Regions from separate parts of the Virgibacillus xinjiangensis genome, predicted to be linked through region 2. Evidence: predicted binding sites of a transcription regulator. Region 2 holds the regulator's gene; each other region holds the start of a gene.

Region 1 (5,065 bases), on a different contig from region 2:
ACAAGCATGGGTGGGGAGCCTTTCGCTGTCATGGACTCCGTGATCCTTGCCGGAATCCTCTCGGTGGCTGTATTCGTATTAGGTGGCGGAGCACTCGGCGGCCAAAGCGAGCAAAACTAGTAGGGAAACCCTTGCCTGCAAGGAATGTGGGCAAGGGTTTCTTTTTGCAGTTAAACTAACTTCTTCCTATGAACCATTCATTAATACCAAGGGAGTACACTTAGCGCTGCCAATGCGGCGAGCGGCAGGATAAGTCGACGAAACCTTCTCGGCGGTCGATGATAGCCATAACCCGGATAACCATACCCTGGATAGCCATAGCCCGGGTATCCGAATATACGTTCGTCAGGATAACCGTTCCGGTAATCATGCTCCGCATATGCCTGATTCTCTCCCCCAACTGGTACTGCAAAATAAACATTTTCATTATCCAAACCAGTGATGATGCCGTCTACTTTCGTGCCATCCACCATTTCAGCAAGCACATAGGAATGCATATGATTCTTACATTGTTCATACATATGTTGATAATTTGTGTTCATTTATAACAACCTCCTCACCATTTAGGCTATTCAAACGAATGGTTTATGGTGACTCGTCTAATGGAGGTAGAATTGAAGAATTGAAGAACTGAGGAGGACTCTCTATGGAAGTAATGACAGAACTTTGGACGTTGGTTAAATATCTTGTATTGGGGCTGTTCCAAGGGTTTACAGAACCTATTCCCATTTCATCCAGTGGGCACCTGGTAATACTCCGTGAATTATTCGATGTGGAAATCAAGGGTCTTTCCTTTGAAATATTAGTGAATTTCGGGTCCCTGATCGCTGTATTGATTGTCTTCCGCGAGGATATCATTCGGCTCATCAAAAACGGTTGGCTCTATCTGACTAAAAAGGATGAAGCTGCAAAGGGTGATTTCCAGTTTATTATCTTTCTGGTCGTCGCCACAATTCCGACTGGAATCCTCGGCCTCTTATTTGAGGACATGATTGCTGATGCAGGTGTATGGATTGTTGGCTATACTCTCCTTATTACAGGAGCGGCCCTATGGATCATCCGCAATCTGCACGGACAGAAGAATGACGGCGATCTCAGTATGAAGGATGCTCTTATTGTCGGTTTCGCCCAGGCTGCTGCCCTCGTCCCCGGCATCAGCCGTTCTGGTGCAACTATCGTCGCAGCTATGCTCGTTGGGATGAAACAAGAGACTGCTCTTCGCTTCTCGTTTCTTCTCTATATTCCGGTGAGCTTGGGGATCAGTGTACTCTCCATAACGGACATTGTCAGCGACCCTAACTTCGATACATTGATGATCCCCTATATCATCGCATTCATGGCATCCATTATTGCCTCCTATTTTGCATTGAAATGGTTCATCAATATCATGGCCAGAGGGAACCTGAAATATTTCGCTTTCTATTGTTTCATTGTCGGGATTCTTGTCATCTTATTCTTGTAAACAGACGCAAAAGCAACAGCCTAACTACATGGCTGTTGCTTTTTTCTCTAATTCTATTGGTTGCTTGCTGGTTTGTTCTGTTTCCGTTCTTCTTTCATTTGTTCTCTCATCACCTTTGGAATGTAGACGCAATATGGCTCACTCTCCATATAATCCCCAGTCGCATTATAGGCACGGGACCTGGAACCCCCGCAAACATGACGGAATTCACACACCCCGCATTTCCCTTTATATTTATCCGGATTGCGAAGGTTCTGGAAAACCTCTGAATGACGGTAAATATCCGCAAGCGGGGTCATGCGCACATTGCCGGCTTTTACCGGCAGCAACCCACTTGGATAGACATCACCGGTGTGGGAGATGAATACAAAGCCGTTTCCATCATTGACTCCCTTCGGAGCGCGGCCCAACCCATCAATCTGGCCCGTTTTTCCGTTCATCAGGGCATCCTCATAGAAAATATGCTCCTGATCGCTCATTCCCTTATGTTCCCGCATTTTATTTTGGATGACTACACGACGGTAATGCTGTCCGGCGGTAGTTTTAATATCGAATGGCACCTTTTTCGACAGTTTGTAAAGCCAGCGGAATACACGCTCATGCTCTGCAGGGGAGATCATATCTTCTTCCTTCCCCCGCCCTGTCGGTACCAAGAAAAATACACTCCATAACACACAGCCTAAATCTCCCACCATTTTGGCCATTTCATCAAGGTACTCATAATTATATTTGGATATAACGGTATTGATTTGCAGAGGCATATCCAACTCATGCAGATATTCTATCGCATTCATGGTGAGGTCGAACGATCCGTTTGTACCTCGGAAATGATCATGCACCTCGGCACAATGTCCGTCAATACTGAATGCCCATCGGGACAACCCAACATCTTTCGCCTTTTTCATCGCTTCTTTTGTCACGTTCGGCGTTGCAGACGGTGTCATTGAAACACGCACCCCTTTCTGCACGGCGTATTCCGCAATGTCAAATACATCCGGTCGCTCCAAGGGGTCTCCTCCTGTAAATACCAGCATCGGATTATCCATCTCATATATATCATCGATCAATTTCTTCCCCTCTTCAAAATCAAGTTCCAAGGGATGGCGATGATACTGGGCCTCCGCGCGACAGTGCAGGCACTTCAGTTGGCAGGCTCTGGTCAGTTCCCATATAACAATAAACGGATTTTCATTGTAATCCCGGTTAAACATGATATCCCCTCCTGAATTCTGACTGAAGTATAACCTATCTTGCCAAATAGCGTTGTGACGTACCTCACTTCAGTCATTAAATAAGAAAAGAGCAGCCGCCTGTAGGCTAAGCTCTTCTCACTTCCTATTGCACAATCAGTGTGGCGGTCATCTGATCATGATCCTCGCCGCAGAAAATATTACAATAAATGGTGTACTCACCTGGCTCTTCTGGCACAAAGGTCACTTCTCCTTCACCCTGGAGGTCTACATCAAGCTCATCAATGGCAACTCCATGGTTCCCTTCCTCATTAGTAAGGGTCAAGGTCACTTCTTCTCCAGAATTCACAACAAATTCTTCTCCACCCAAATCGAAGTTCGTAGCTGTCAGATTGATTTCATTGGAAGCTTCACCTTCTGCTGATTCACTTTCCGTTTCCTCTGCTGTCTCCTCGGCCGCAGTCGCGTCATCTGTGTCTTCCGGCCCTGATACCTCGTCACTGCCCCCACCACATGCCGCCAAGAACAGCACCAATGCAAGTACTAAGAATGCCAATAAACCTTTCTTCATAGGAATCATCGATCCTTTCTATTGTCAATTTGATAGCAAACTAATTTCTATTTTTTTATATCTTCCCGATGGCTACACACCAACGGTTCGGCCCTTCTTCCAAATACTCCCAGGTGAATTCTCCCTCTCTTTCCATAATAAATTGATAGTGGAGAGGTTTTGGATCATGGTCATTAGATAACTGCAAATACTCTCCTTTCTCCAGACCGTCGAACACTTCAAATATCCTCGGATGGCGGATTTTCGCTTCAATATCCGGCGCATGCAGTTTCTCTGCAAATACTATTTCCTTCATTGCCTTGCCCTCCCGGTTGATGATGTATTGTTTACAGTTTTATCCTACCTCTTCTATCCCAAAGCTGTTGTGCGTAAAGACACATGCTGCCTATGATTTTAATCACATTGTTAAAAAAGTTAATATCAAGGCTTGCGGCATGCTAGAATAGGAAAGGAAGACTGTATATAGATAAAGGGGATTTTTTCCATGAATAACTATTCCGCAAAGGAACTATTAAAGCATTTCACTTTGTTCAAAGGACTGAGCGATTCGGAAATGGAGCCGATTGTGGACTTTTCACATAATCGCTTGTACCGCCGGGGCACACATATATTCATGCATGGGGACCCGTTGACAAATGTCTATTTCATTTACCAGGGGAAAATTAAAATATATAAGACAGATCTGCATGGCAAAGAACAGATTGTAAATGTACTGGAGGCCGGTGACATGTTTCCGCATCTCGGCTTTTTCCGCAAAGGGGACTATCCGGCACATGCTCAGGTGATTGAAGATGCGGTCCTTTTGTATATCCCGATCGAGTCCTTCGAGAACTTTTTGCTTACCCACCCCGAGACCAGTGTCAAACTGCTTCGGGTGCTTGGCGACCGTATCGTTGATCTGCAAAGCAGATTGGAAGAGCAGATCCTGCACAACACCTATGAGCAGATTATCCTGCTCCTGCTCAGGCTGGCGAAAAATAATGGCACCGAATTAGACGGTGGCGATGTAAAGATTACGACTCAATTCACCAACAGGGAACTCGCGAATATGATTGGTTCCAGCAGGGAAACAGTAAGCCGGACCCTTACCCAGCTGAAAAAGAAAAATCTCCTCTCCACAGATAAATCAGGCTACTTCCTAATTGACACGGAAGCATTGGAAGATGAATTATTCTAATACTGCAGGCTTTCCGGGCGTTTTGCCCCTCCGCCCGGAAAGCAGCCACCCCTCCACTACCAGACTCTCAGCCTCTCCTGCTAGTTTAAGCAACCATTCCAACGGGAATATATAAAAGACTTACAGATTGAGCTAGTACCTATCAACAATCGGGTCCTGCCAAGAGAATAATTCTCGGGAGGGATTTTTTTGGATGCACAAAAACGTCAAGAAATCGATCATATCTACAGGGCTTTTTCCAAAGTCAAAGATCTTACAGACAGACTGCTTGAACACCGATATTTTCCGGAGGACCCTCTGGAAGAAAGAGTTCATTTGATTCTCCGGGAAAAGCAGGACACCCTGGACAAACTGCTATCCTACCTGAAGGAAGAGGATGTGCCACAATATTCCGAATTGGTCGAATGGCTGAAAGTCATATACCGGGATGATGAAACGGAGAAACTGCTTTTTCAAAGCTGGAAACGGATATGCAGCCAGAACAAGTTGTTGGAAGAGCAGACACTTCAGGAGATGGAAGAGTTATTCAATGAGATGAAAGAAGAATTGGAAGAAGCACTGCCGGATGAAGAAGACTTTATGAAGGAAGCACATATCCCTTATATCGTTCCAACATTCTACACGGAAAAATAGAAGGAGGTTTTCATCATGGCATGGGGAGAGCA
Region 2 (5,065 bases):
TCAATGGAGCCAAAAGTTGGTTCCAATTTCCAGGCTTGTCCTTGCAACCGGGTGAATTTGTTAAAATGTCGACGATTCTCTTCTTGGCAGCAACCGTGAGCCGGCATAGGTCTAAACATGTTGCTCCAACTTTAAAATCAGATACTTTTTTACTGGGTAAACTTGTATTGATAGTTGCCATGCCAGTAGTATTAATCATGATGCAGCCTGATTTCGGGACGGCAATGGTCTATGTATTTGTCCTTGGCATGTTTATTATTCTTTCAGGCATCAGTTGGAAAATCATTATGACACTTGTTGCAGCAAGTACGGCGTCGATTGCTGCCCTGCTTGGATTTATCATCCGTTTTCCTCAGCTGGCACAGGATACGATCGGTATAAAAGGATACCAGATTAACAGAATTCTCACCTGGTTCGATCCGACACAGCAATCAAGTGATGCGACATTCCACTTTGATCGGGCCTATATGGCACTTGGCTCCGGGCAGCTGTTCGGTAAAGGGATGGATAATCTGGAGGTGCCATATCCTGAAGCCCATACTGATTTTATCTTTTCGGTGATAGGAGAAAGTTTCGGCTTCATCGGTAGTGCACTGGTCATCTTCCTCTATTTTATGCTCTTATACAAACTTGTAACTCTAGGGTTGAATACGTATAGTCATTCTCCATTCGGTGCTTATTTGTGTTTTGGCTACTTCAGTGTCCTGTTGATCCATGTCTTTCAGAACATCGGTATGACCCTTGGTATTATGCCGATCACAGGGATTCCGCTTCTCCTGGTCAGTTATGGTGGAAGCAGTGTGTTGTCAACGATGATCGGCTTCGGCCTTATCTATCGTGTTGCAGTAGAACATACGATACAGAATGACTACTTGTTCAAATGACAAATTACTGCATGGCTATCCACCATGTACATTATAACTGCAGAGAGGCAGTCTAGTCTCATAACACATGTTTTATATAAATGCAGAGAAAAAGGCTTAGAGATAGAGATTCTCTAAGCCTTTTATAATAAAGAAATGCTATTATTCCATTAGCTTCGCAGAGGGGTTGTCTAATCCTCCTGCAGAGCGGTCCATTCTTCCATTAACAGGTCTATATCCCGCTTAAGATCACTGGTCTGCTTTGTAAGTTCCAGCGCTTTTTCATGATCTTGATAGACTTCCGGCTCAGCCATCTGCTTCTCAAGCAGGACAAGGTCTGCTTCCAGTTTTTCCACTTCTTCCTCGACTTCCTGTATACGCCTTTGCTTCTTACGTTCTTCTCTTTGTATCTTCTTATCTTGCCGATAGTCACGTGCTTTCTGATCAGCTTTATGGACGACTTCCTCTGTCTGTTGAAGTCTGGCTATTTCCGCTTCCTCCGCCTTTTTCTCCATATAATAATCGTAATCCCCAAGGTAGACAGTCATGCCATCCTGTCTCATTTCAGCCACCTGGTCAGTTATGCGATTGATAAAATAACGGTCATGGGAAACAAATAGGATGGTCCCCGGAAAATCTTGAAGGGCTGCTTCCAGTACTTCTTTACTATTAATATCCAAATGGTTGGTGGGCTCATCCAAAATCAGCAAGTTCGCTTTCTGCATCATCAGTTTGGCAAGGGCGAGTCGGGCTTTTTCCCCACCGCTCAAGGAATCGACTGGTTTAAGCACATCATCTCCTGAAAAAAGAAAGTTGCCTAGAATGGTTCGGATATCCTTCTCATTCACGGTGCGATGCTCATCCCATAATTCATCCAGCACGGTCTTGGAGGAGAAGAGGTCTGCCTGCTCCTGATCATAATATCCTATCTGGACATTCGTACCTTCCTGTATCTTCCCCTCAATTGGCTGGTGTTTCCCCATGATGATCTTCAACAGGGTGGTTTTCCCGACTCCATTCGGGCCGACCAGGGCAATCCTTTCTCCGCGGTTCACCTCCAGGTCAACATTGGAGAAGAGAGGCTTGCTGTCCTCTTCATAGCGGAAACTGAGGTTATTTAACCTGAGTACATCGTTGCCACTTCTTCTCTTGATTTGGAAGGAGAAATTGGCAGATGCCTCATCACCTAGTGGCTTATCCACTATTTCCATTTTCTCCAGCTGTTTCCGTCTGCTTTGCGCTCGCTTGGTGGTGGAAGCACGCGCAATATTCCGCTGGATGAAGTCTTCCATCTTCTTGATCTCTGTCTGTTGTTTCTCATACTCTTTGAGCTCTTGTTCATAATCCCTGGCTTTCTGTTCCAAGAATTTACTGTAGCTGCCATGATATTTTTTCGTCCGGTGTCTGGAGACCTCATAAACTATATTTACTGTTTTATCGAGAAAATACCGGTCATGCGAGACAATGACAATGGCGCCTGGATACCCGTTCAGGTAATTTTCCAGCCAACCAAGCGTATCGATGTCCAAATGGTTGGTGGGCTCATCCAATATAAGCAAGTGAGGCTTCATTAACAGAAGCTTCCCAAGAGCCAGGCGGGTCTTCTGTCCTCCGCTCAATTCCCGGATGGCGGTGTCATAACTGTAGTCCTGGAAATTCAGTCCGCTCAGAACTGCCTTGATCTCCGCTTCATACATATAACCGCCATCGCGCTGGAAGGCCTGCTGGAGGCGGTCGTACTCTTCCAACAGCTTTTGTGATTCATCAGACGGCAGGTTGCCGCCCATTTTTTGCTCGAGCTCCCTCAATTCCTTCTCACGGTCGATCAGATGCTGGAATACCTCCAGCATCTCTTCCCAGATTGTTTTGTCCGACTCCAGGGAAGTGTGCTGTGAGAGATAACCGATGGTTGTTTCCTTCGGCTGGAAGATGTCTCCCTCATCGTATGTAAACTCACCGGCCATTATTTTAAGGAGAGTCGATTTGCCGGCACCATTCCTGCCAACAATCGCAATTCGATCACGGTCTTTTATCTCTATTTTTACGTTGCGTAAAATTTCCTCAGCCCCAAAGGATTTGGAAACTCCATTCAACTGCATTAATATCATTTTGTTCACCTCATCTATTCAAGTCTATCTTATATGGAATCAACCAGGCAATCAACTTGTGAAAACAATCACGACTTTTCTCTTTTTTTCTGGTAAAATGTAAGTGAGCCATTAATCAAGAATGGAAAAGAGGAATAGTTATGGTACAAGATAACATCCCACAGGCAACTGCCAAACGTCTGCCATTATATTACCGTTTTTTAAATAACCTTAATCAGCAGGGGAAAGCCCGTGTGTCTTCCAAGGAACTGAGTGAAGCGGTTAAAGTGGATTCTGCCACCATCCGAAGAGACTTTTCCTATTTTGGCGCACTAGGAAAAAAAGGATATGGATATAATGTGGAATACCTTCTGGGCTTTTTCCGGGAGACATTGGATCAGAATGAGATTACAGAGGTTGCACTGATTGGTGTAGGTAACCTTGGTACAGCATTCTTGAATTATAATTTTATGAAGAACAATAATATAAAGATAAAAGCGGCTTTCGATGCGGATCCGCAAAAGGTAGGAACGGATATAGGAGGAGTACCCGTCTATCATATAGATGAAATGGAACAAAGGATGGAAGGGATGAAAGTGGCAATCCTTACGATTCCAGCAGTGGAAGCTGAACGTGTAACAGAGCGCCTTGTCGAGTTCGGTGTAGAAGGAATCCTCAACTTCACCCCGGCAAGGATTACGGTGCCGTCCCATGTGCGTGTTCACCATATTGATCTCGCTGTGGAACTGCAAGCGTTGGTTTATTTCTTGAAACACTACCCGCTTGATACACCGGAATAATGGAAAAAACCTGTCGAACGTTGATTCGACAGGTTTTTCTGTAGCCGGAAATGATTAATCCTTTTTATTTTTCTTTTTGATTTGTAAATGGATGTTCACCATACGGATGGCGACTCCGAAATCCATGGTAGCAACCACCGCAAGCAGTATGGTGGTAAAATTCCAAATGGTTTCATCTGCTGTCTGAATGGCTGCGTATATAAAAACGGCACCCATGGCAAAATAGATAATTGCCGAAGTGAGCGGGGAAACTCTCATACTTAACCTCCTATCAGTATCATCTGCTGTTCCAATTGCCGTTGCATACGCTCAATCTCCTCAGGAGTAAGCCCGTACTGGGCCAGAACAACTATGGTATTCATCGCTGCATGCACAATGATCGGTACAATGATCCGTTTGGTGTGTACATAGAGAAACGCAAAGACGAATCCCATGGAAGCATAGACCAAAATATGGGTAGGATCCAAGTGGATCAAGCCGAAGACCAATGCGGACAGTAACGCAGCGAAGAAAAAATTCATCCGTTTATATAAACTTCCAAAAATGATCTTACGAAAGATAATTTCTTCCAAAATTGGAGCAATCAATGCCGGGATCACCATAAAAATTGGAGCGGCCCTCGTAATATCCATAATCTGCTGGGTATTCTCCGAACCAGATTCAATCCCGAGCAATTCCATTTCAATCAGTCCAGCAATCGTCTGGGCTGCGAAGGCCATGAACACTCCTAAAATGGACCATATGACCACTGTGCCCAAGGACGATGCATCTCTGGAATTTCCGGCCTGCATGTCTGGCTTCATCAGTAAGATGGTAACAATCAGTGCCGCAATGAAACTGAGAATGGACCAATAGATGACAGCCTCGAAATCAGTAATCGGAAAAACAGCATATAAAACTGGTGCACCAATTATTGCAGAAAACTGCATGATAATATAAGTTGCGATAACCCACCAATAGCGTTTCGGCAATGTGTAACGACTCCTTTAAAAAGTTTATCGCATGCCAGCGGGCGGCAAAAATCCCTGCCGGATAAAGCCCCCATGCAGGAGGTGATTTCATGCATAGTAATCATTTTATCATACCTGCTACATCTATTATAATAGAATGACCGCAACCCGGACTTATACCTCCTTAAATGGGTTGACCATGGTTACCAAAATTATATAAAAATTTACAGTTACAATGCTTGCATTTTTAAATCGAATTATTTATTATATAAACTGTGATTAGCACTCAGCACTTCCAAGTGCTAATAAATTTAATTCAAAGAGGATTAAGGAGGCTTTCTACATGATTAAACCACTAGGAGATC
Region 3 (5,065 bases), on a different contig from region 2:
CAGGGATTCAACCCGGATGTCATCGTGGTCGATCCGCCAAGGAAGGGCTGTGAGGTGGACTTTCTGCAGGCGATGATGGACATGGAACCGAACAGAATCGTCTATGTATCATGCAATCCGTCCACACTGGCAAGGGACCTTCGCATTCTGGAAGATGGCGGCTATGAAACGAAGGAAGTGCAGCCGGTCGATATGTTCCCGCAGACGAATCATGTGGAGTGTGTGGCAGAGGTTGTACGAAAAGCCTAAGAAAGAAGTATGGTTGGTAAATCCTAGGTGTTATTCGCAATCTTGTCCCTACAAATTGAAGACATAAAAGCATAAAAAGAGGCTGGGACATAACTAAACTGTTTGTCTCAAAAGTGAACCGAATAAGCGTAGGAAATATACGCAGACTCCTACGGGAGGAATGGCCTAGATAAGACCCCGCCGTGCGATAGCACAAGGAGGCTTATCAGCCGCCCGTGGAAAGCGGAGTATATTTCCGAAGCGGCTATCTCTACCAAGGCTAGTTCGGATTTCTCTTTTGATAAACAAGTTTGTCCCAACCTCTTTTAATTTCTATCTTTGCTGTGGTTAAGCATGCAGAGCTGCTTTTCTATTTAATATATCCATTGCATTCTGAACCCTCTCTTCAGATGGAGGTTCGACCCCTTGAAGTTTGTATTCAAGACCTAAGTTTTCCCATTTATAAACGCCTAGTTGATGATACGGCAGAACTTCGATTTTCTCCACATTGTCCAACGTTCCAATAAAGTCAGCCAGTCCATATAAATATTCATCAAAATCACTGACCGTCGGGACAAGGACATGGCGGATCCAGACAGGAACTTGCTTTTCCGATAAATAGGCAGCCAAATCGATGATGTGTTCATTGGACATGCCGGTCAATTCCTTATGCTTTTCCGGATGGATATGCTTTAGGTCCAATAGAATCAAGTCTGTCATGGTGAGCAGTTCATCCAAGTTTTTTAAGAAGCGGGGAGAACGGCTGAAGCATCCGCCGGAAGTATCTATGGTCGTATGAACTCCCAACTTTTTCAGTTCCCGGAACAGTTCAATTAAGAACTCCACCTGTAACAATGGTTCACCGCCGCTCACTGTTACGCCGCCGTTGGTTGCCTGGAAGAATGGAAGGTAGTCTTTGATGTCATCGACTATTTCCTCCACTGTTTTCTCCTTTCCCTGATTGATTTTCCAAGTATCAGGGTTGTGGCAGAACTGGCATCTTAATGGACATCCTTGTGTAAAAATGACATAACGCAATCCCGGCCCGTCAACTGTTCCGCAGGTTTCTACTGAATGGATACGACCTTTCATGTTGCTCGTCCTCCTAGCTATTCCTTAGAATTCCTTTGAATGAACTGCCAAGCAAAGGTTAATTTCGTTTCCAAGTTACCTTACAGGCTTCCATGGAAGGTACGGTTGATCACATCGATTTGCTGTTCACGTGTCAACTTGATAAAGTTGACGGCATAACCAGAGACACGGATGGTTAGCTGTGGATACTCCTCAGGGTGGTGCATCGCATCAAGCAATGTTTCCCAGTCAAAGACATTAACATTTAGATGATGTCCTCGTTTCATCACATAACCATCCAGCATTCCAGCGAGGTTGGCATATCTTGTTTCCTCATCTTTTCCTAAAGCTTTTGGAACGATAGAGAATGTATTAGAGATGCCATCGAGAGAATATTCATAAGGCATTTTCGCTACGGAGCTGAGAGAAGCTAATGATCCGTTTGTATCTCGCCCATGGAGCGGGTTGGCTCCAGGAGCAAATGGTTCGCCTGCTTTACGTCCGTCCGGTGTATTGCCTGTTTTCTTGCCGTACACTACATTGGAGGTAATAGTTAAAATAGACTGTGTTGGTGTAGAATTACGATATGTTTTATGGGTCCTGATTTTATTCATGAAACGTTTCACTAAATCTGCTGCAATTTGGTCTACACGGTCATCATTATTTCCATATTTTGGGTAATCACCTTCGATTTCATAATCGACGACAACTCCATTTTCATCACGGATGGTTTTGACATTCGCATATTTGATGGCACTTAATGAGTCTGCCACTACGGATAATCCGGCTATGCCGCATGCCATTGTACGAAGGACTTCACGATCATGCAGGGCCATTTCAATCCGCTCATAGCTATATTTGTCATGCATATAGTGAATGATATTAAGGGTGTTCACATACAAATCGGCCAACCAGTCAAGCATGATATCATATTTGGCGGATACTTCGTCGTAATCTAGGTAGTCAGATGTAACTGGCGCATAGGCAGGGCCGACTTGGATTTTCAGTTTCTCATCCACACCGCCATTGATTGCGTAAAGCAGTGCCTTTGCGAGGTTAGCGCGAGCTCCGAAAAATTGCATTTGTTTACCAATAGCCATGGCGGATACGCAACAGGCTATTCCATAATCATCTCCATATATTTCACGCATCATATCATCGTTTTCATATTGGATCGAGCTTGTTTCAATGGACATTTTTGCACAATACTTCTTATAATTATCCGGTAAATGGACAGACCATAGGACAGTTAAATTCGGTTCTGGCGCTGGCCCTAAATTGTTCAACGTATGCAGGAAACGGTAGGAATTCTTGGTGACAAGCGGACGGCCGTCTTGAGCGATTCCCGCTAACGATTCTGTCACCCAGGTCGGGTCACCGCTGAATAACTCGTTATATTCAGGGGTTCTGGCGAATTTTACCAGTCGGAGCTTCATAACGAAATGATCGACCAGTTCTTGTGCTGTCTCTTCTGTTAACACACCATTCTTCAGATCCCTTTCTACGTAAATATCAAGGAAAGTTGATACACGCCCTAAGCTCATGGCAGCTCCGTTTTGTTCTTTGATGGCAGCGAGGTAGCCAAAGTATAACCATTGGAATGCTTCTTGTGCTGTTGCAGCAGGTTTGGAAATATCAAATCCATAGGTATCGCCAAGTTGCTTCAATTCCTGCAAAGCACGGATTTGCTCCGCTGTTTCTTCGCGGTCCCGCATGATATCCTCGGACATCGTTCCATTGCCAATCAGATTCAGCTCTTTTTTCTTTTCCGTAATCAGATGATCTACCCCGTAAAGAGCAACTCTACGGTAATCACCGATAATTCTTCCACGTCCATATGCATCGGGAAGTCCTGTAACGATGCCTGCTTTACGTGCCAGTTTCATTTCAGGAGTGTAGGCGTCAAAGACTCCTTGATTATGCGTTTTCCGATAATCGGTGAATACTTTTTCCACGTCTTTGTCGATTTCATAACCATAGGATTCGGCTGCTGCAACTGCCATCCTAATTCCCCCGAATGGCTGTAACGAACGTTTGAATGGGGCATCTGTCTGGACGCCTACTACTTTTTCCATTTGTTTATTCAAATATCCCGGCCCATGTGAAGTGATAGTGGAGACTATTTTAGTATCCAGATCGAGGACTCCGCCATTTTCTCTTTCTTGTCTGGTTAAATCCATTACCTGATCCCATAGTGCTAATGTATCTGCAGTGGCGCCTGCGAGGAATGACTCATTTCCTTCATATAACGTGAAATTTTTCAAAATAAAATCCCGTACATCCATTTCTTTCTGCCATCTTCCTTGTTTGAACCCATCCCAAGAATTTCTATGTTTTACCTCTTCTGCAGTCTTCATGTTATTACCTCCTAAAAAGGCTGTATGATTTGCTCATTTATTCACATGATATTGTTCAGTAGTGAGCAAGTGATGTCTTAAGTAGATTATATGCTAATTTTCTCTGGTAAGTAAACGTTTATATGGAATGTTCTTATATTGTTCACATTTTCACATATTGTTCTGATAGCCTTTCTTTTTGCGTTTGGAGAAAGAAGCTTTCTATTCTCTATATACAGTCTGTTATAATAAGCATAGCTAAATTAGAGTTTGAGAATTCATGCCATTCAAAAAATGACTGCGAAGAAGACCTTGATAAAAGCAGATGGAAGGGAGGAAAACTGCGATGGCTCTTTCAGAAATTAATACGGAATGGTTCCGAATGATTAATAATCTAGGGAAAGATTACCCGATATTCAATCCTCTCATGTCCTTTATTTCTGAGTATATGCTGTATTTATTGATTGCAACGGTAATCATTCTTGGGTTCACTAAAAACTGGAGAAACAAGATGATGGTTTTTTGCGGGACGGTAACGCTCATTTTGGCGGAAGTGATCGCGAAACTTGCTGGAAAGATTCATTCCAATAACCAGCCATTTGCCGAGCTGGCCAACGTCAATCAGCTGATTGAAAAAGCGGTGGACAATTCATTTCCAAGTGAGCACACGATCGTATTCTTTTCATTTTGTGTTTCTTTTTGGTTGTTTAGAAGAAGCTGGACATCTTTATTAGGTGTGGGAGCATCTGTATTGGTAGGCTTTTCACGGATTTGGGTTGGTGTCCATTATCCAGCCGATGTCGTTATAGGAGCCCTGATCAGTATTATTATTGCGATCATTGTCTATAAAGTTGTTCCACATCTGAGCATCGCTCATCGATTGATAGGTAGGAATAATAAAGGTGAACAGGTTGCCTTTCACTCCCAGAAACAAGATGTTATAAAAGCAAACGATCTGTAGGGATTGTTTGCTGTATCATTTGAAACATGCGAAGGAAAAAGGGCTTGTCCTCAAGTCACTAAAAATGACTTTTGGGCAGCCCCTCTTTCGTATGCATTTCCAGTAACTATTCTGTAGCTACATCCGTTTCTCTGACCCAACCTTGGGACCAGCTCTCGATTGTTCTCAAAATCGGCTCCATCGCATGCCCTTTTTCTGTTAAGGAATATTCGATAACGACTGGTGTCTCGGGTATTACTTCACGTTTCACTATATCTTCACGTTCTAATTCCTTTAAACGCTCCGATAATACTTTTCCACTTATCCCGATAGTTGATTGAATCTCAGTGAAACGCTGTTTGCCTTGCAATAATTGATAAATAACCAATGCTGTCCATCTTTGACTTAGCAGGGAGATGGCTTTTTCAAATTTTGGACAGATTGTCGGCTGTGCCATGTGTAATCACCTCTCCTATTCAAGTATACCACG

The links. Region 2 encodes Rex, which represses fermentation and respiration genes when NADH is low (regulators of the CRP and FNR family bind a similar motif). Its sites were predicted from a motif close to TTGTGAAATATTTCACAA; they were not measured.
Region 1: a site for Rex is predicted at 2,726-2,743, ahead of ACFOGI_RS10075 (TIGR04053 family radical SAM/SPASM domain-containing protein). Genes of this name have one in related genera too.
Region 3: a site for Rex is predicted at 3,795-3,812, ahead of pflB (formate C-acetyltransferase). Genes of this name have one in related genera too.

What each region holds. Positions count from the first base shown of each region.
Region 1 covers NZ_JBHRSA010000041.1:135,703-140,767, forward strand. The annotation lists gene ACFOGI_RS10060 (DUF2929 family protein) at 1-120, shown strand, start outside; gene ACFOGI_RS10065 (hypothetical protein) at 201-542, opposite strand; gene ACFOGI_RS10070 (undecaprenyl-diphosphate phosphatase) at 656-1,462, shown strand; gene ACFOGI_RS10075 (TIGR04053 family radical SAM/SPASM domain-containing protein) at 1,516-2,673, opposite strand; gene ACFOGI_RS10080 (cytochrome C oxidase subunit II) at 2,798-3,223, opposite strand; gene ACFOGI_RS10085 (DUF2249 domain-containing protein) at 3,279-3,518, opposite strand; gene ACFOGI_RS10090 (Crp/Fnr family transcriptional regulator) at 3,708-4,400, shown strand; gene ACFOGI_RS10095 (hypothetical protein) at 4,590-5,033, shown strand; gene ACFOGI_RS10100 (molybdopterin oxidoreductase family protein) at 5,049-5,065, shown strand, end outside.
Region 2 covers NZ_JBHRSA010000056.1:61,309-66,373, reverse strand. The annotation lists gene ACFOGI_RS15415 (FtsW/RodA/SpoVE family cell cycle protein) at 1-884, shown strand, start outside; gene ACFOGI_RS15410 (ABC-F family ATP-binding cassette domain-containing protein) at 1,055-2,971, opposite strand; gene ACFOGI_RS15405 (redox-sensing transcriptional repressor Rex) at 3,112-3,750, shown strand; gene ACFOGI_RS15400 (YdiK family protein) at 3,805-4,008, opposite strand; gene ACFOGI_RS15395 (CPBP family intramembrane glutamic endopeptidase) at 4,011-4,721, opposite strand; gene groES (co-chaperone GroES) at 5,044-5,065, shown strand, end outside.
Region 3 covers NZ_JBHRSA010000024.1:16,423-21,487, forward strand. The annotation lists gene rlmD (23S rRNA (uracil(1939)-C(5))-methyltransferase RlmD) at 1-249, shown strand, start outside; gene pflA (pyruvate formate-lyase-activating protein) at 577-1,320, opposite strand; gene pflB (formate C-acetyltransferase) at 1,401-3,656, opposite strand; gene ACFOGI_RS05820 (undecaprenyl-diphosphatase) at 3,982-4,596, shown strand; gene ACFOGI_RS05825 (winged helix-turn-helix transcriptional regulator) at 4,703-5,032, opposite strand.